2 regions of the Syntrophothermus sp. genome follow, and region 2 is predicted to be linked to the other one. Evidence: predicted binding sites of a transcription regulator. Region 2 holds the regulator's gene; the other holds the start of a gene.
What was found. The regulator HrcA, encoded in region 2, represses chaperone genes, less so after heat shock. The targets are predictions, from matches to a motif close to TGTTAGCACTCNNNNNNNNNGAGTGCTAACA.
Positions count from the first base shown of each region.

Region 1: the regulator HrcA is predicted to act here: its motif matches at 2,268-2,298, upstream of groES (co-chaperone GroES).

Region 1 covers NZ_JABUEX010000006.1:67,741-75,516, reverse strand. Annotated here, with positions in the region: gene groL (chaperonin GroEL) at 285-1,898, opposite strand; gene groES (co-chaperone GroES) at 1,929-2,222, opposite strand; gene HPY90_RS03615 (MogA/MoaB family molybdenum cofactor biosynthesis protein) at 2,448-2,939, opposite strand; gene HPY90_RS03610 (MOSC domain-containing protein) at 2,932-3,375, opposite strand; gene moaC (cyclic pyranopterin monophosphate synthase MoaC) at 3,427-3,921, opposite strand; gene moaA (GTP 3',8-cyclase MoaA) at 3,925-4,905, opposite strand; gene HPY90_RS03595 (molybdopterin biosynthesis protein) at 4,908-6,830, opposite strand; gene HPY90_RS03590 (molybdopterin molybdotransferase MoeA) at 6,865-7,776, opposite strand, start outside.
Region 2 covers NZ_JABUEX010000022.1:29,694-37,469, reverse strand. Annotated here, with positions in the region: gene lepA (translation elongation factor 4) at 147-1,952, shown strand; gene hemW (radical SAM family heme chaperone HemW) at 2,033-3,169, shown strand; gene hrcA (heat-inducible transcriptional repressor HrcA) at 3,267-4,298, shown strand; gene grpE (nucleotide exchange factor GrpE) at 4,478-5,143, shown strand; gene dnaK (molecular chaperone DnaK) at 5,186-6,985, shown strand; gene dnaJ (molecular chaperone DnaJ) at 7,115-7,776, shown strand, end outside.

The DNA.
Region 1 (7,776 bases), on a different contig from region 2:
CTCTGGATAGCCTTCGGTAGCATGGACTTCGCTTTGTTATGCAAGCTCATCCAACTATCCCTAGCCTGATGCGGTTCCTGTTCGTCGGGCCGGAGGTTTGCCGCCGGCTTCCTTCAGATTCCACCTCGCGATGGACACCCTTGCCTTAGGCTAATGGCTACTGCTACCTTCGCCGCTCGGGACTTCCACCCTATAGCCAGCGCCCATGCCGGGCGCACATAAAAAAGAACCCCGGAATGGGGTTCTTTTTTGTCTTTATATTCTCATATGAGGGGAGGAAGCGCTTACATCATGTCCGGCATTCCGCCCCGAGGCAGGGGTTCTTCTTTCGGCACTTCTGTAACAAGGGTTTCGGTCGTGATCAACATTCCGGCAATACTGGCCGCGTTCTGCAGAGCAGACCGGGTAACCTTGACCGGGTCTATTATACCCGCCTTTATCATGTCTTCGTACTCGCCGGTCAGAGCGTTGAAACCGATTCCGGCCTCCAGTTCTTTCACTTTTTGTACGACCACTGACCCTTCGATACCAGCGTTGTTCGCAATCTGCCGCAGCGGCTCTTCTAGGGCCTTCATCACCAACAGTACGCCGGTGCGCTCGTCTCCATTGGCATCGATGTCTTCCAGCTTCTTCATAATGTTAATAAGAGCCGTTCCTCCTCCGGCCACGATACCCTCTTCTACAGCAGCCTTGGTCGCAGCCAGCGCGTCTTCGATACGGTGTTTCTTCTCCTTCAGCTCTGTTTCGGTAGCCGCACCGACTTGAATAACCGCTACGCCACCCGCGAGCTTAGCCAGCCTTTCTTGAAGTTTTTCCCGGTCGTATTCCGACTTGGTTTCTTCGATCTGCTTCTTTATCTGGTTGATGCGCTCTTTGATGGCCTGCTCGCTGCCAGCGCCGTCAATGATGATGGTCTCGTCTTTCTTGACCCTTACTTGACGCGCCCTACCCATCATGTTGAGGGTAACATTCTCCAGCTTCACTCCCAGTTCTTCGGAGGCCACTTCACCGCCGGTAAGGATTGCGATATCCTGCAGCATAGCTTTTCTTCTTTCACCAAATGCCGGAGCCTTGACCGCGACACAGGTAAAGGTACCCCTCAACTTGTTGACCACCAAAGTAGCAAGGGCTTCTCCTTCCACATCCTCTGCAATCAGCAAAAGCGGCTTGCCGGTCTGTACAACTTTTTCCAGCACAGGCAGGATATCGTTAATGGAAGATATCTTCTTATCGGTAACCAGAATGTAAGGCTCGCTCAGAGTAGCCTCCATTTTGTCTGGATCGGTAATCATGTAAGGAGAGATGTAGCCGCGGTCAAAATTCATACCTTCGACTACTTCCAGAGAAGTTCCTACCGACTGGGATTCTTCTACGGTTATGACCCCATCTCGCCCAACCTTTTCCATGGCATCGGCTATCAGGTCGCCGATCTCGGTGTCTGCTGCTGAGATCGAAGCTACCGAAGCAATCGCCGCCTTGCTTTCTACCGGTTTGCTGATCTCTTTCAAGGCTTCCACTGCTACCTTGACCGCTTTCTCGATACCACGCTTCATGATCATCGGGTTGGCTCCGGCCGCCACGTTCTTCAACCCTTCTTTGATCATGGCCTGGGCCAAAACTGTTGCCGTGGTCGTGCCGTCACCGGCAACATCGTTAGTCTTGGTAGCTACTTCTTTAACCAACTGGCAACCCATGTTTTCCCACGGATCTTCCAGGTCGATGTCCTTGGCGATGGTTACCCCGTCATTGGTAATGGTCGGGGACCCGAATTTCCTCTCCAGAACCACGTTTCTACCCTTGGGCCCGAGTGTGACCTTGACCGCGTTTGCCAGGGTATCTACCCCTTTTTCCAAGGATCTCCTGGCTTCTTCGCTGAACCGTAACTGTTTTGCTGCCATTTCCCTATACCCCCTTCACTTCTCGTCTCATTAGGCTTCGACCTTAGCCAGAATGTCTCTTTCGCTGATTACCAGCAGCTCCTGTCCGTCGATCTTTACCTCAGTACCTGCATACTTTGAGTAAATGACCTTGTCCCCAACAGCAACCTCCATCGGAATCCGCTCGCCGTTGTCCAGGATTCTCCCTGGGCCGACTGCCAATACCTCACCCTGTTGGGGCTTCTCCTTGGCGGTGTCGGGAAGGACGATCCCGCTTGCGGTTTTTTCTTCCGCTGTTTCGATAACCTTCAGAACAATACGGTCGCCTAATGGCTTGAGGTTCACTGCTATACCCCCTTCGCTGATTTTTTGATGATCTCATAACATTATTGTTAGCACTCATTTAACTTGAGTGCTAACATTCACTAATAATATTAGACTACCCGCGAAAACCTGGCAACCTATTGCTTTTCTTTTATCTCTTTGATACTCTCGATTACTATTTTGTACCTAATTCTTTCTCGTTATACCTTCTTTTAACTTCTTCTTTTAAGTTTTTTCTGTCGTCGATCACGCTTGCCCGCATTCGTTTGCCCGTCCCTGTAAAGTTTCCAAGGCATGATCCAAAGCCGGTATGACAGCTTCTAGTGATTCCCTGGCCCCTTTAACGCTGCCCGGCAGGTTTATTATCAGGGTTTTTTTGCGGATCCCGGATATTCCTCGTGAAAGCATAGCCCTAGGCGTTTTTTGCAGGCCGTAGGCTCGCATCGCCTCCCCTATCCCCGGAATCGTTCGCTCCACCACTTCCGCCGTTGCTTCCGGGGTGACATCGCGCGGGGATAACCCTGTCCCGCCCGAAGTGAGGATGATATCTAACCCAAGTTGATCACACCAGGAAATGAGTTTATTGATTATGAGCTCCTTTTCATCGGGAAGAACCTCATAAGCCACCACTTCCGCCCCGATCGAGCTTATCATTTCTTTAATAACCTGGCCGCTCTTGTCCTCCCTCTCTCCTTTTGCCCCTTTGTCGCTTAAAACCAAAATCCCTGCTTTAAACATTTTGAATCACCTCAATTGTATCGCCGGTCCTGACCCAGCCTTCCTCTAACACCCGGGCAAATATACCTTCACGGGGCATCACACAGTCACCCACTTGCACCCTTATGGCGCAGCCTTGGTGACATTCCTTGCCAATCTGGGTAACCTCTAAAAGCACCTTTCCCCCTACCCGCAGTCTGGTCCCGACCGGCAGGTGAAACAGGTCTATCCCTTCTACAGTCAGGTTCTCGGCAAAATCGCCCGGGTTCACATCTACCCCCTTGGCCCGCATCTTGTTGATGCTCTCTATCCCCAGTAAACTGACCTGCCGGTGCCAGGACCCGCTGTGAGCGTCGCCTGCCAAGCCGTGGTCTTTTTTGAAAAACCCCTCACCTACGTTGCTCTTTTTCACTCCCTTTTCCTCGCTCCGGCACACTGCCAAGACCTTGCCCTTCACCTCAATTCCTCCTTTTCGCTTCTTTCCTGACTCTTCCCGGTGGCGAAAGCTCTAATCGGTACCGTCGCTACCGGTTTCCCGTACAAGGTGCCCGCTCTTTCCACCCGTTTTCTCTATCAACTTGACTTCTTTTATAATCATCCACCTGTCCACCGCTTTGCACATATCATAGACGGTCAGAGCCGCAACCGCCGCAGCGGTAAGCGCCTCCATCTCTACCCCTGTTTTGCCTGTGGTTTTGACCTCTGCGGTTATCAGTATCCGTGAGTTCTGCTCGTCAAAACTAAACGTGATATCAACCCCGGTCAGCATGAGAGGATGGCACATCGGTATCAAATCAGGCGTCTTTTTAGCCGCCATAACGCCCGCTACCTGAGCAACGGCCAGCACGTCTCCTTTCTTTACCCCTCCAGTCATTATCAACCGCAGGGTTTCCGGCTGCATTTCCACCACGGCCTGAGCCACTGCCACCCTTACGGTATCCCTCTTTTCGGTAACGTCCACCATCCGGGCCCTTCCCTGTCGGTTGATGTGAGTCAGTTGCAAAGGTCACCCTCCTATCTGGTACATCTTACGGTTTTTTGACCCCCAGCTGGTTTGTCCCATTTTGTGTTCGTTCGGTTTAAGGTTGATAGCCTTGATGAAAAGCTGGAGTATTTCTTCATCGCTCCCGCCCTGTCTCAAAACCTGTTTCAGGTCTATTTCCGTCCGGTCATACAAACACCCGCGCAGTTTGCCATCCGCCGTGAGCCGCAGGCGGTTGCATTCGTGACAAAAATGGTTGCTCATCGGGGATATAAACCCTATCGATCCTTGTCCACCCTCGAGACGGTATGATTTGGCCGGCCCGTTGCCCCGCGAGAGTTTCCAGGGGCTAAGCCGGTATTCCCGTTTAATCATCTCCTGGATCTCGTCACAGGTTATAACCTTGTCCCTGCTCCAAAAACCAAGCTCGCCCACTGGCATGAACTCGATAAACCTGACATGAAGACGGTGGTTATATGCCAACCGGCAAAAGTCCATGATCTCATCATCGTTTATGCCCCTTATCACCACCGTGTTAATCTTGACCGGGTGAAACTCCAACGCCAGAGCGGTTTCGATCGCTCTCAAGGCCTGTTTCAAGCTGCCGTTACGGGTAATAAAACTGTATTTTTCGGGATTCATGGTGTCCAGGCTGACATTCAAACGGTGTAAGCCCGCTTCCTTCAGTTCGCCCGCCATTTCCGGAAACAGAAGGCCATTAGTGGTAATCGCGATATCGTCGATCAAGTCGATGGTGCTGATCATTTGTACCAAACGGGACAGGTTTCGCCTGATCAACGGCTCACCACCGGTCAACCGTACTTTGCGTATGCCAACCCGGGTTCCGGTCTCAATTATCCGGTGGATCTCTTCTAAACTCAGTATTTCGGAGTGCGGTTTCAGCTCTATCCCCGTCTCAGGCATGCAATACCGACAGCGCAGGTTACAGCGGTCGGTAACCGAGACCCGCAGGTAGTTTATCTCCCGCCCCAAACTGTCCAACAATTTCAGTCGCCCTCCCATATCACCTGGCCTGCCAGGCTCATATCATACCCGCCGAACTTCATGACTTCTTCCCTGAATTCCGGACTGCTGATGGTATGTAAAAGTGCGTCCAATGTCTCCTCCTCAATTGCCCCCTTCAAAAAACAAAGGTCATACCTTTCCTGCAGCAGGGGAATGAAATCGAGGTCCAGGGCTCGGGCAGCCGCATATATGCCAACGGCTACGTCAGCCGCATCGTTTTTGACCGCCGCCGCCACTGCCAGGTGGGAGAACTCCTCCCGGTCGTAACCATTGATGAGGCCGGGATCAATTCCCATCTGCTGCAAGAGGTGGTCGAACAAGACCCTGGTCCCTGACCCCCTTTGCCGATTAACGAACCTGACACCTGACCCGGCCAGATCGTCCACTCCTCGAACGCCGAGAGGATTTCCCTTCTTCACCAAGAGCCCCTGTTCTCGCAGTACCAGGTTTACCAACACAGGTTTGCTCCCACCCAAATACCTGTTTACATAACTCACGTTGTACTCTCCCGTTTTGGGATCAAGAAGATGCATCCCGGCAAAATGGGATTCCCGGTGCTTTAAAGCTACTAGTCCGCCCATGCTCCCTACATTGGTACAAGCCAGCCTGAGCCCGAATTTACGGTTGAGGATGTCACCTAACCAGTCGACAGCGATGTCGTGGCTCCCGATTACGATCAACGTCTTCTCTATAATGTCCCAGTCGCGCTTCAGACTCACAGCCACTTTTTCCCCGGCCTCGAACCCCTCGACCCCTCGTGGAACCCGTACAACCCCATCGGCTTTGACTAAAGTGGTGGTCAAACCTGCCCCCCGTCCCAGCGGGTACGCTATCAGTTCCCCTCCTACCTTCCCCAAGTTTACCTGAACGAATTCATCCACCCCCATGCTCGAAGCCAGTTTCCTGGAGATCTTGGCTTCGACCTCCTGATTGGGAGGCGTTCGCAAGCCTTGTTTACGGTAGATAAGAGGACGAGCCAAAAGCTCAAAAACCAATGCCGCCGAGACCGGGTAACCCGGAACCCCTATAACCGGTTTTCCCTCAATCAAGCCCAAAATTGCCGGTTTCCCAGGTTTGGTAGCTAACCCGTGCACGAGAAGCCGTCCCGCTTCTTGGACTATTTCCGCGGTAAAATCCTCTCGCCCCGCAGAAGAACCAGAACAGACTACGATGATATCCGTCTGGCTGGCACATCTTAACACGGCTTCCTTTATCTTTTCCTTGTCATCAGCCACCAGTGGATAGCGGCACGGTTCTGCTCCCCATTTTCTGCACAACGAGGCCAGCATACGGCTGTTCGATTCGATAATCTCTCCTGGCTCCGGTTCCTTCCCTCCTGGTTCGACCAACTCGGTTCCTGTGGGGATTATGCCTACCCGCGGTTTCTTCACCACCTGAACTTTTGTCACTCCTGAAGTGAGCATAGCTCCGATCTCGTAAGCTCCAATAACGTACAAAGAAGGGATAATCATTTGAGAAGCGATAACATCTTCGCCCACGGAACGGATATGCTGCCAAGGAACAGCCGGAGCTATGATCTCTGCTTCATCATGGCTCAAAAAGTTCACGTCTTCGATCATTATGACCGCGTCAAACTCTCTAGGAACGTAGTCTCCCGTATCAACCTCTATGAACTGTTCTCCCCGCTTAAGGACAATCGGACTGGTATCGGACGCGGAAAAGGTATCCTTCGCCTTAACAGCGATACCATCCATGGCTGACGCGCTGTAGTGTGGGGAAGATCTTTTGGCAACCACAGGAACAACGGTAATACGCCCCAGAGCATCCTCTACATCAACCTCTTCTCCCTCAAGCACAAAAAAGCCCGCATTTTCTAACTCCGTCCATAAGAGCGCAAATGCTTCTTCCAGCGGCTTGTTGTCGATGTACACTCTTCTAACCATAAGTCCGTCTCCCTGCTTTCAGTGTTGGTTCAACCTAAAACAAGGTCACCACAACCGGCTCCCCTGCCTTAATCCCTTGTTTCTCATACGGAATATGTACATATCCGTCTGCCTGGGCCATGATTTTGATCAAACCCGATTTACCGTAAACCGGCGTAGCCACCAGGCCTTCGCTTTCATCCCTCAGTGATACCCGCAAGTAATCGTCTCGACCGGCCTGAGAAGCTACGGCAGATTTCATCACAGCCCGCACCTTTACAGGATCAGGTGCTCCCAGAAGCGGCCGGCATAGCAACAAGAACATCATGTAGCAAGCGACTGGGTGACCTGGCAACCCTACCACCAGTCTATCATCGACCCGTACCGCCATGGTCGGCTTACCGGGGCGAGCGGCTATGCCATGAAACAGAAGCTCCGCTCCAGGTAATGACATCAGGATTTCCAAGCTGAGATCGCGGTACCCCACGGAACTCCCGCCAGATAACAGCACCAAGCGGTTATCATGTAGAGCCTTGTCCAACACCTCGCGTAGTCTCCCCGCATCGTCTGGGATAATGCCATACAATTGTGGGCGACCCCCAGCCTCCAGGACCGCTCCCTTCAAGCTATAAGAGTTGACGTCCCTAACCTGGCCCGGCCCCGGTACTTCCTCTATTGGTAGGATCTCGTCACCGCTCGATATTATGCCCACGCCTTCCCGGCAAAAAACGGAGACGCGCACTATGCCTAACGAGGCCAGGACACCTAAATCCTGCGGTCGTAGCCAATGCCCTCCCCGACAAACAACCTCCCCCTGCCTGACGTCCTCTCCTACTCTAACCACGTTCTCGCCGGGACCAACCGGCCTGTTGATCAGAACCGTGTCGTCTCCCAAACGCTCGGTATATTCCACCATCACCGCCGCATCTGCTCCAGGTGGCAACATACCGCCTGTCGGTATCCAGGC
Region 2 (7,776 bases):
CACGGTTTTTGCTGATCAAAAGGTTGAGGGAGGACTGTTAACGGTTATGGAAGGATGATAGATTGAAGACAGTAGCCGAAATTAGGTATAATTGACAGCGTAACCTGAAGTCAGCGGCTGATACCGAATGTTTTGGGGGTCTAAGCTTGCGAGAGAGGATAAGGAATTTCTGTATTATTGCCCATATCGACCACGGAAAGTCCACTCTGGCTGACCGCTTGTTGGAGTTTACCGGAGCTTTGTCGGGAAGGGAAATGCGAGACCAGTTTCTCGACCAGATGGACTTGGAACGGGAGCGTGGTATAACTATCAAGTTACAGCCGGTTAGGTTGCGCTATGTAGCGGACGATGGGCAGGAGTATATTCTAAATCTTATTGACACTCCCGGTCACGTGGATTTCACCTACGAGGTGTCCAGGAGCCTGGCTGCCTGCGAAGGCGCTTTGCTGGTAGTAGATGCTTCACAGGGTATCGAGGCGCAAACCCTGGCCAACGTGTACCTGGCCATGGACCAGAACCTGGAGATAATCGGAGTTATAAACAAAATAGACCTGCCAAGTGCCGACCCGTCCCGTGTTGCTCAGGAAATGGAGGACGTATTGGGGCTTGATAAAGAGGAGGTTATACTGATTTCGGCCAAGATGGGAATCGGCATCAAGGAAGTGTTGGAAGCAGTGGTGAATAAGATCCCGGTTCCCAGGGGAGAGCCTGAACAGCCATTGCGAGCGCTTATCTTTGACTCTTATTTCGATCCTTACCGCGGAGCTATTTCGTATCTACGGGTTTTTGAGGGCAGAGTGAAGCGAGGAGACCGTATCCGCATGATGTCCACGGGCAAGGAGTTTGAAGTCACCGAGGTTGGCGTGTTTTCGCCTTTTATGAAACCTGTTGAGGAATTGGGCCCTGGTGAGGTGGGTTACCTGGCAGCCGGCATCAAGAATGTTCGAGATACGCGGGTCGGTGATACCATAACCTTGGCCGAAAACCCAGCGTCAGAAGCTTTGCCGGGGTACCGCCAAGTGAAGCCGGTGGTGTTTTGCGGTCTGTATCCCGTAGAAAACAGCCAATTCGAGCATTTGAGAGATGCCCTGGAAAAGCTGCGGCTCAACGACGCTTCTCTCCATTTTGAACCGGAAACATCAGAGGCGCTGGGCTTTGGCTTCCGTTGTGGGTTCTTAGGTCTGTTGCATATGGACATTGTAAGAGAGCGTTTGGAAAGAGAATATGACCTGGAGCTGATTGCCACGGCTCCCAGTGTCGTATACCAGGTTCACCTGACCAGCGGTGAGGTGGTAGGTGTCGAGAACCCGGCCAAATGGCCAAATCCTCAGTTTATTGTCAAAGTGCAGGAGCCGGTAGTCAGAGCGGTTATTATGATGCCTGATGACTATATTGGTGGGGTTATGGAGCTTTGTCAGGAGAGGCGCGGGCTGTTTAAAAACATGGAATACTTGTCCCCACACCGGGTTATGCTTACCTACGAGTTACCTCTGGCTGAGATCATCTACGATTTCTTCGATGTGTTGAAGTCACGAACCAGGGGATACGCATCGTTTGACTATGAAGTAATAGGCTACCAAGACTCTGACCTGGTGAAACTAGAAATACTGCTGAACGGGGAACCGGTTGATGCCCTTTCGGTTATCGTTCACCGGGAAAAGGCGTATATGCGGGCAAGAGGGTTGGTAGAGCGGTTACGGACTATCATACCGAGACAGTTGTATGAAGTTGTTATTCAGGCGGCCATCGGCAGCCGGGTAATTGCCCGCGAATCCATCAAGCCCAAGCGCAAAGATGTTTTAGCCAAGTGCTATGGTGGTGACGTCACCCGCAAGAAAAAGCTATTGGAGAAACAGAAAGAAGGAAAGAAAAAGATGAAGCAGATCGGCCGGGTGGAGGTTCCAAAAGATGCTTTTATGTCTGTTCTAAGCGTTGAATCTGAGAAGAAATAAACGGGCTTCGATGCTGGCAAAAGACCTGGGCCGGGCAGTTGTTTCGTCGGGTGTAGATGTTATGGAGGAAGGTATCGGATTTGCCTGCAAGCATCTATGTGCATATTCCGTTTTGCGTGAGAAAGTGTCGCTATTGCGATTTTTATTCCGTGTCTTACCACGAAGAATTGGTTGCTCGATACGTTAAGTGCTTGTGTGGGGAGATAGAAGAAAGAGCCCAGGATCTGCAACAGGCTGAGGCCGTCAGAACATTGTATCTTGGGGGAGGAACTCCTAGCCTGTTGGATCCGGCTTACGTGGCCACGATTATCGACAAGGTAGGGTCGGTTTTCGGGATACTGCCGGAGGCAGAAATAACCCTGGAGGTTAATCCTGGTACCGTCAACTTGAAGAAGATGGCCTCGTACCGGCACGCTGGTATCAACCGGGTGTCCTTGGGTGTGCAAAGTTTCTTCGACGACATCCTTCAGTGGCTAGGGCGTTTGCACAGCCGACAGGATGTAAAAACAGCTTTTGATGTATGCTTGAAAGCCGGTTTTGACAACATCAGCATCGACTTGATTTATGGGGTGCCTGGGCAAGACTTAAGCCGATGGAGGGAGGGCTTGGACAATGCTCTAGCTCTGAATCCTCAGCATGTGTCGGCTTATCTTCTCCAGCCGGAGCCAGAAACCCCGTTAGGCCATTTAATAGCCACAGGGGAAGTGGAGCTACTTTCCGAAGAAGAGGAGCTGGCCCAGTACGAGTTGGCGGTCGATGTTCTCACCGGGGCGGGATATCGACATTACGAATTATCGAACTTCGCCCGGCCTAGATACGAATGTTGCCACAACTTGAATTATTGGCAAGGGGGACAGTACCTCGGAATAGGCGCAGGGGCGGTTTCTTTCTTGAAGTTAAATAGATACCAAAACGACCCAAATGTAGACGCTTACATCCAGAGCTTGAGCGTAGCTAATCAGCCCCCGAGGTCAATGCTGGAATGTTTGAACGAAGAAGGTATTGTGCGCGACCGGATTGTGCTCGGTTTGAGGTTAATCGACGGAATTGATGTTGAAGAATTGAAGCGTTCATACGAAGTTGACTTTTCTTTGCTGTTCGGATCTTCAGTCGACAGGCTTATAGAACTGGGTTTAATAAAAAGGAAAGGCAGCAAATTGTGCCTTTCAAGAAAAGGTTATTTCCTTTCGAACGAGGTTTTTCGCGAGTTTCTCTAAAAAGGAGCTGCCTTGACAAATAAAGGTTTGGGTGTTATTTTGAGAATAGCAATGTTTAGCACTCAACTAACGAGAGTGCTAACAGAGGTGAACTGGTATGGTGTTAGATGAGCGAAAAAAGCTTATTTTAGAGGCGATTATTAAAGATTACGTAGAAACCGCAGAACCGGTAGGTTCCCGGTCCATCGTTCGCAAGCACCAGCTAGGGGTTAGCCCTGCTACCGTAAGGAATGAGATGGCGGATCTGGAAGAGATGGGTTTTCTCGAGCAGCCTCACACTTCAGCGGGCAGGATACCTTCTCAGTTGGGGTTCCGGTATTACGTGGACTGCATGATGGAAAAGGAAGAATTGGCGGAAAACGAAAAGGAACTGCTGCATAGGGTTTTATCCGATAGAATAAACGATATCTTTGAGGTAATAAGGCGTACCGGGGTTACTCTTTCTCAATTCACTCGTTATGCATCGTTTGTCATCAGTGGTCCTATCAAGGTGGCTGAGATAAAGTCGGTGCAGTTGGTGCCGATGCAAAAAGGCACTGCTCTGGTGGTATTGGTAACGTCCAGCGGGGTTATTCTTCATAAGTTAATTGACACGCCGGAATCGATTCAGGCCCATGATTTGGAAAAGATATCAGCCTTTTTCACACGAGGCCTAGCCGGGGTCAAACTAGGTGAATTGAGTCGAACCAGTTTAAAATCACTGCGTGATGAACTGTTGAGCCAGAGGAAGGCTATTGATCGGGTTCTGGAGGCAATAGATGAGCTGCTGCAAGCTTCGGATGAAGAAAAGGTGCTCATCAGCGGTGCCATTAACATGTTGAACGAACCCGAGTTCAGAAACCCGGATAAGTTGAAGACGGTGCTGGGTATTTTGGAGGAAAACAGCCTGTTTAAGAAGGTTCTGAATGATCCCGGGCCCCAAGAGGTCAGGATCAAGATCGGGCGCGAAAACGAAGTGGAGGAGATTCAAGAGCTGAGCCTGGTGTTTACCAGCTATGAGATAAATGGCCAGGAAATGGGCAAGATAGGCTTGATCGGGCCGGTAAGGATGCAATACTGGAGGGCAGCAGGGCTGGTGGAGTCTTTTCGAGATGTCGTGGAGGACGTAATTCGCAAGCTGATGATGTAGTCGAGAGCGTGCAAAGTGAGCTTCTTAATATCAGGGCCCTGCTTTGTGCTGGCCCTGATTATGGTTTTGAACAATAATGTTGTATCGGTGCTTTGATTCAGGCAGGAATCAGCCCGTTTAAATTCGGGTTTCCATATCAATTAAAGGGTATCACTACTGTTGGAGTGAGGTGAAACTGGGTGAATTGGTTGGAGAAAGAGCCGGGGCACGAACAAGAAAAGAAAGATGAGTTCGGTAACGAGGATACGGAAAAACTTATTAATGATGATGAAGCCGGGGGAGGGCCGCCGGATCCGGGACATACTGACCAGCCGACGGAAACCGAAAACGTTTATGAGATCGACAAACTGGGGCAATTGGAAAAAGAGCTAGAAGAAAAAACCCGTGAAAGCAGCGAAAACTACGAGAGGTTTTTGAGGGCTTTGGCAGACATGGAGAACATGAAGAAGCGGTTTCAGAGAGAAAAGGAAGAGTTGCTTCGTTTTGCCGCCAGGCCTTTAATCGAAAAGCTGTTGCCCGTAATAGACGACTTTGCAAGGGCTGTTAACGCGTCAAAAACAACCCGGGATTTCGACGGGTTGTGCCAGGGAGTGGAAATGGTTCAAAAGAAACTGCTGGAAGTTCTGAGGAGCGAGGGAGTAACTCCGATTGAAGCGCTGAACCAGCAGTTTGATCCTCAATATCATGAATCGCTGGTTGTGGAAGATAATCCCAACCTTCCGGATAATGTGGTGATAGAAGAGTTTCAGAAAGGCTATATGATGAGGGGGCGCCTGCTCAGGCCTAGTCTGGTGAAGGTGGCGCGCAACCGGGACAACACTGAAGAGCCAGCAAACAAGGAATAGGCTATAGTGTCATCTAATCTTCATCAAATGGAGGTGCAATCTATGGGTAAAGTTGTCGGAATCGACTTAGGTACTACAAATTCAGTTATAGCGGTTATGGAGGGAAATGATGTAACCGTAATTCCCAACGCTGAAGGAGAGAGGATCACGCCTTCAGTCGTGGGATTTGCAAAGAACGGAGAAAGATTGGTTGGAAGGGTAGCGAAGCGCCAAGCGGTAACTAACCCCGACCGAACAGTCGTTTCAATCAAAAGACATATGGGTACGGATCACAGGGTAAAGATTGATGACAAGAATTACACTCCGCAAGAAATTTCGGCTATGATATTGCAGAAACTCAAGACCGATGCGGAAAGCTATCTGGGTGAACCCATCACTAAGGCGGTCATAACCGTACCTGCTTATTTTACCGATTCCCAGCGGCAGGCTACCAAAGATGCCGGTACCATCGCTGGTTTGGAGGTACTGCGGATTATAAACGAGCCTACCGCGGCAGCCCTGGCCTACGGCCTGGATAAAGAAGGAACCCAAACCATTCTGGTTTTTGATTTGGGTGGTGGGACTTTTGACGTTTCCATTCTAGAGATAGGAGACGGCGTTTTCGAAGTTAAAGCGACCAGCGGCAATAACCGCTTGGGCGGTGACGATTTCGACGAGCGCATCATTCAGTACCTGGTGGAAAACTTCAAGAAAGAATACGGAGTCGATCTGCGCAACGACAAAATGGCGATGCAGCGGTTGAAAGAGGCAGCCGAAAAAGCCAAACACGAACTATCGACCTTGATGACCACTAACATCAATATTCCCTTTATCACCGCTACCTCTGAAGGGCCTCTACACCTGGATACCAACTTGACCCGGGCCAAGTTTGAAGAGCTGACAGCCGACTTAGTCGAGAAGACCATGGGACCCACTCGTCAGGCTCTCCAAGACGCTGGCTTGACACCTGATAAAATTGACAAGGTCATCCTGGTAGGCGGTTCAACCCGCATTCCGGCGGTACAGAAAGCCATCCGGGATTTTATAGGCAAGGAACCGTACAAAGGGATTAATCCCGACGAGGTTGTGGCAGTCGGGGCTGCAATCCAGGCTGCGGTCTTGGCAGGAGAGGTTAGGGACGTAGTTCTTTTGGATGTGACGCCGCTTTCTCTCGGTATTGAAACCCTGGGAGGGGTGTTCACCAAGATCATAGATCGAAATACCACGATACCTACCTCTAAGAGCCAGATATTCACGACTGCAGCCGATAACCAGACTTCGGTAGACATACACGTTTTGCAGGGCGAGCGGGCGATGGCCAAAGATAACGTAACCCTAGGCAGGTTCCAGCTAGTTGGTATCCCCCCCGCACCGCGAGGGGTCCCGCAGATTGAGGTTAAGTTCGATATAGACGTCAACGGTATCGTGCACGTATCGGCTAAAGACCTGGCGACAGGCAAAGAGCAAAAGATTACGATTACGTCTTCCAGCGGACTGAGTAAGGAAGACATTGAGAAAATGGTTAAGGATGCGGAAAAATACGCAGAAGAGGACAAAAAGAAACGGGAAGAAGCCGAGATTAGGAACCAGGCTGACAGCATGATATACCAAGCCGAGAAGACCGTTAAGGACTTTGGGGATAAGGCAGACCGGGCGGACGTGGACCGGGTCAAAGCTGCCAAGGAGGAACTGCAAAAGGCTCTTGAGGGGGGAGACCTCGAAGAGATTCGAAAGAAGACTGAGAACCTGACGACAGCAGTCTACGAGCTGAGCTCGAAGATGTACCAGCAAGCTGGTCCCAATCAGCCGGGCAAAGACGATGTAGTCGACGCGGATTACAATGTAGGAGAAGAGGCAAAATGACTTAGGTTTGTTGCCAAGGGTATCTAAGATGATGCAAGGCGGACAGCTATCTGTCCGCCGCTTGTTCTAGATGGTATAATAACTTGATGAATCTTGTGTGAATTCCCACGCGCGGAAAGGTGTGGTCACATGACCAGTAAGCGTGACTATTACGAAGTGTTAGGGGTTTCTCGAGACGCGTCGCAGGAAGATATCAAAAAAGCCTACCGCAAGCTGGCTTTAAAATATCACCCGGACGTTAATCCGGACAAAAAAGAGGCCGAGGAGAAGTTCAAGGAAATCAATGAAGCTTATGAGGTCTTGAGTGATCCTGAAAAAAGAGCCACTTATGACCGGTACGGGCATGCCGCTTTTGATCCCACCCAAGGCCCGGGCGGCTTCGGAGCAGGGGGATTCGATTTTGGTGGGATGGGCGGTTTTGAAGATTTGTTCGATATGTTCTTCGGCACCGGAACCAGGGGTTCCCGCCGGCGGGGGCCGACTCGGGGACTGGACCGGGAGATGGAGTTAGAAATCGATCTAGAAGACGCGGTTTTTGGTGCGGAGAAAGAGATACAGGTATCGAGGTTAGAAACATGCGATACCTGTAACGGTTCGGGGGCACAGCCCGGCACAGAGATAAAGTCGTGCCCCAACTGTGGCGGAACAGGCCAGGTTAGGAACGTTCAGAGCACGCCTTTTGGACGTTTTGAGACTGTGAGAACCTGTCCTCGTTGCGGAGGACAGGGCAAGGTTATTGAAAAGCCTTGTAAGAAGTGCGGGGGTTCCGGGAGAGCCAGGAAAACGCGCAA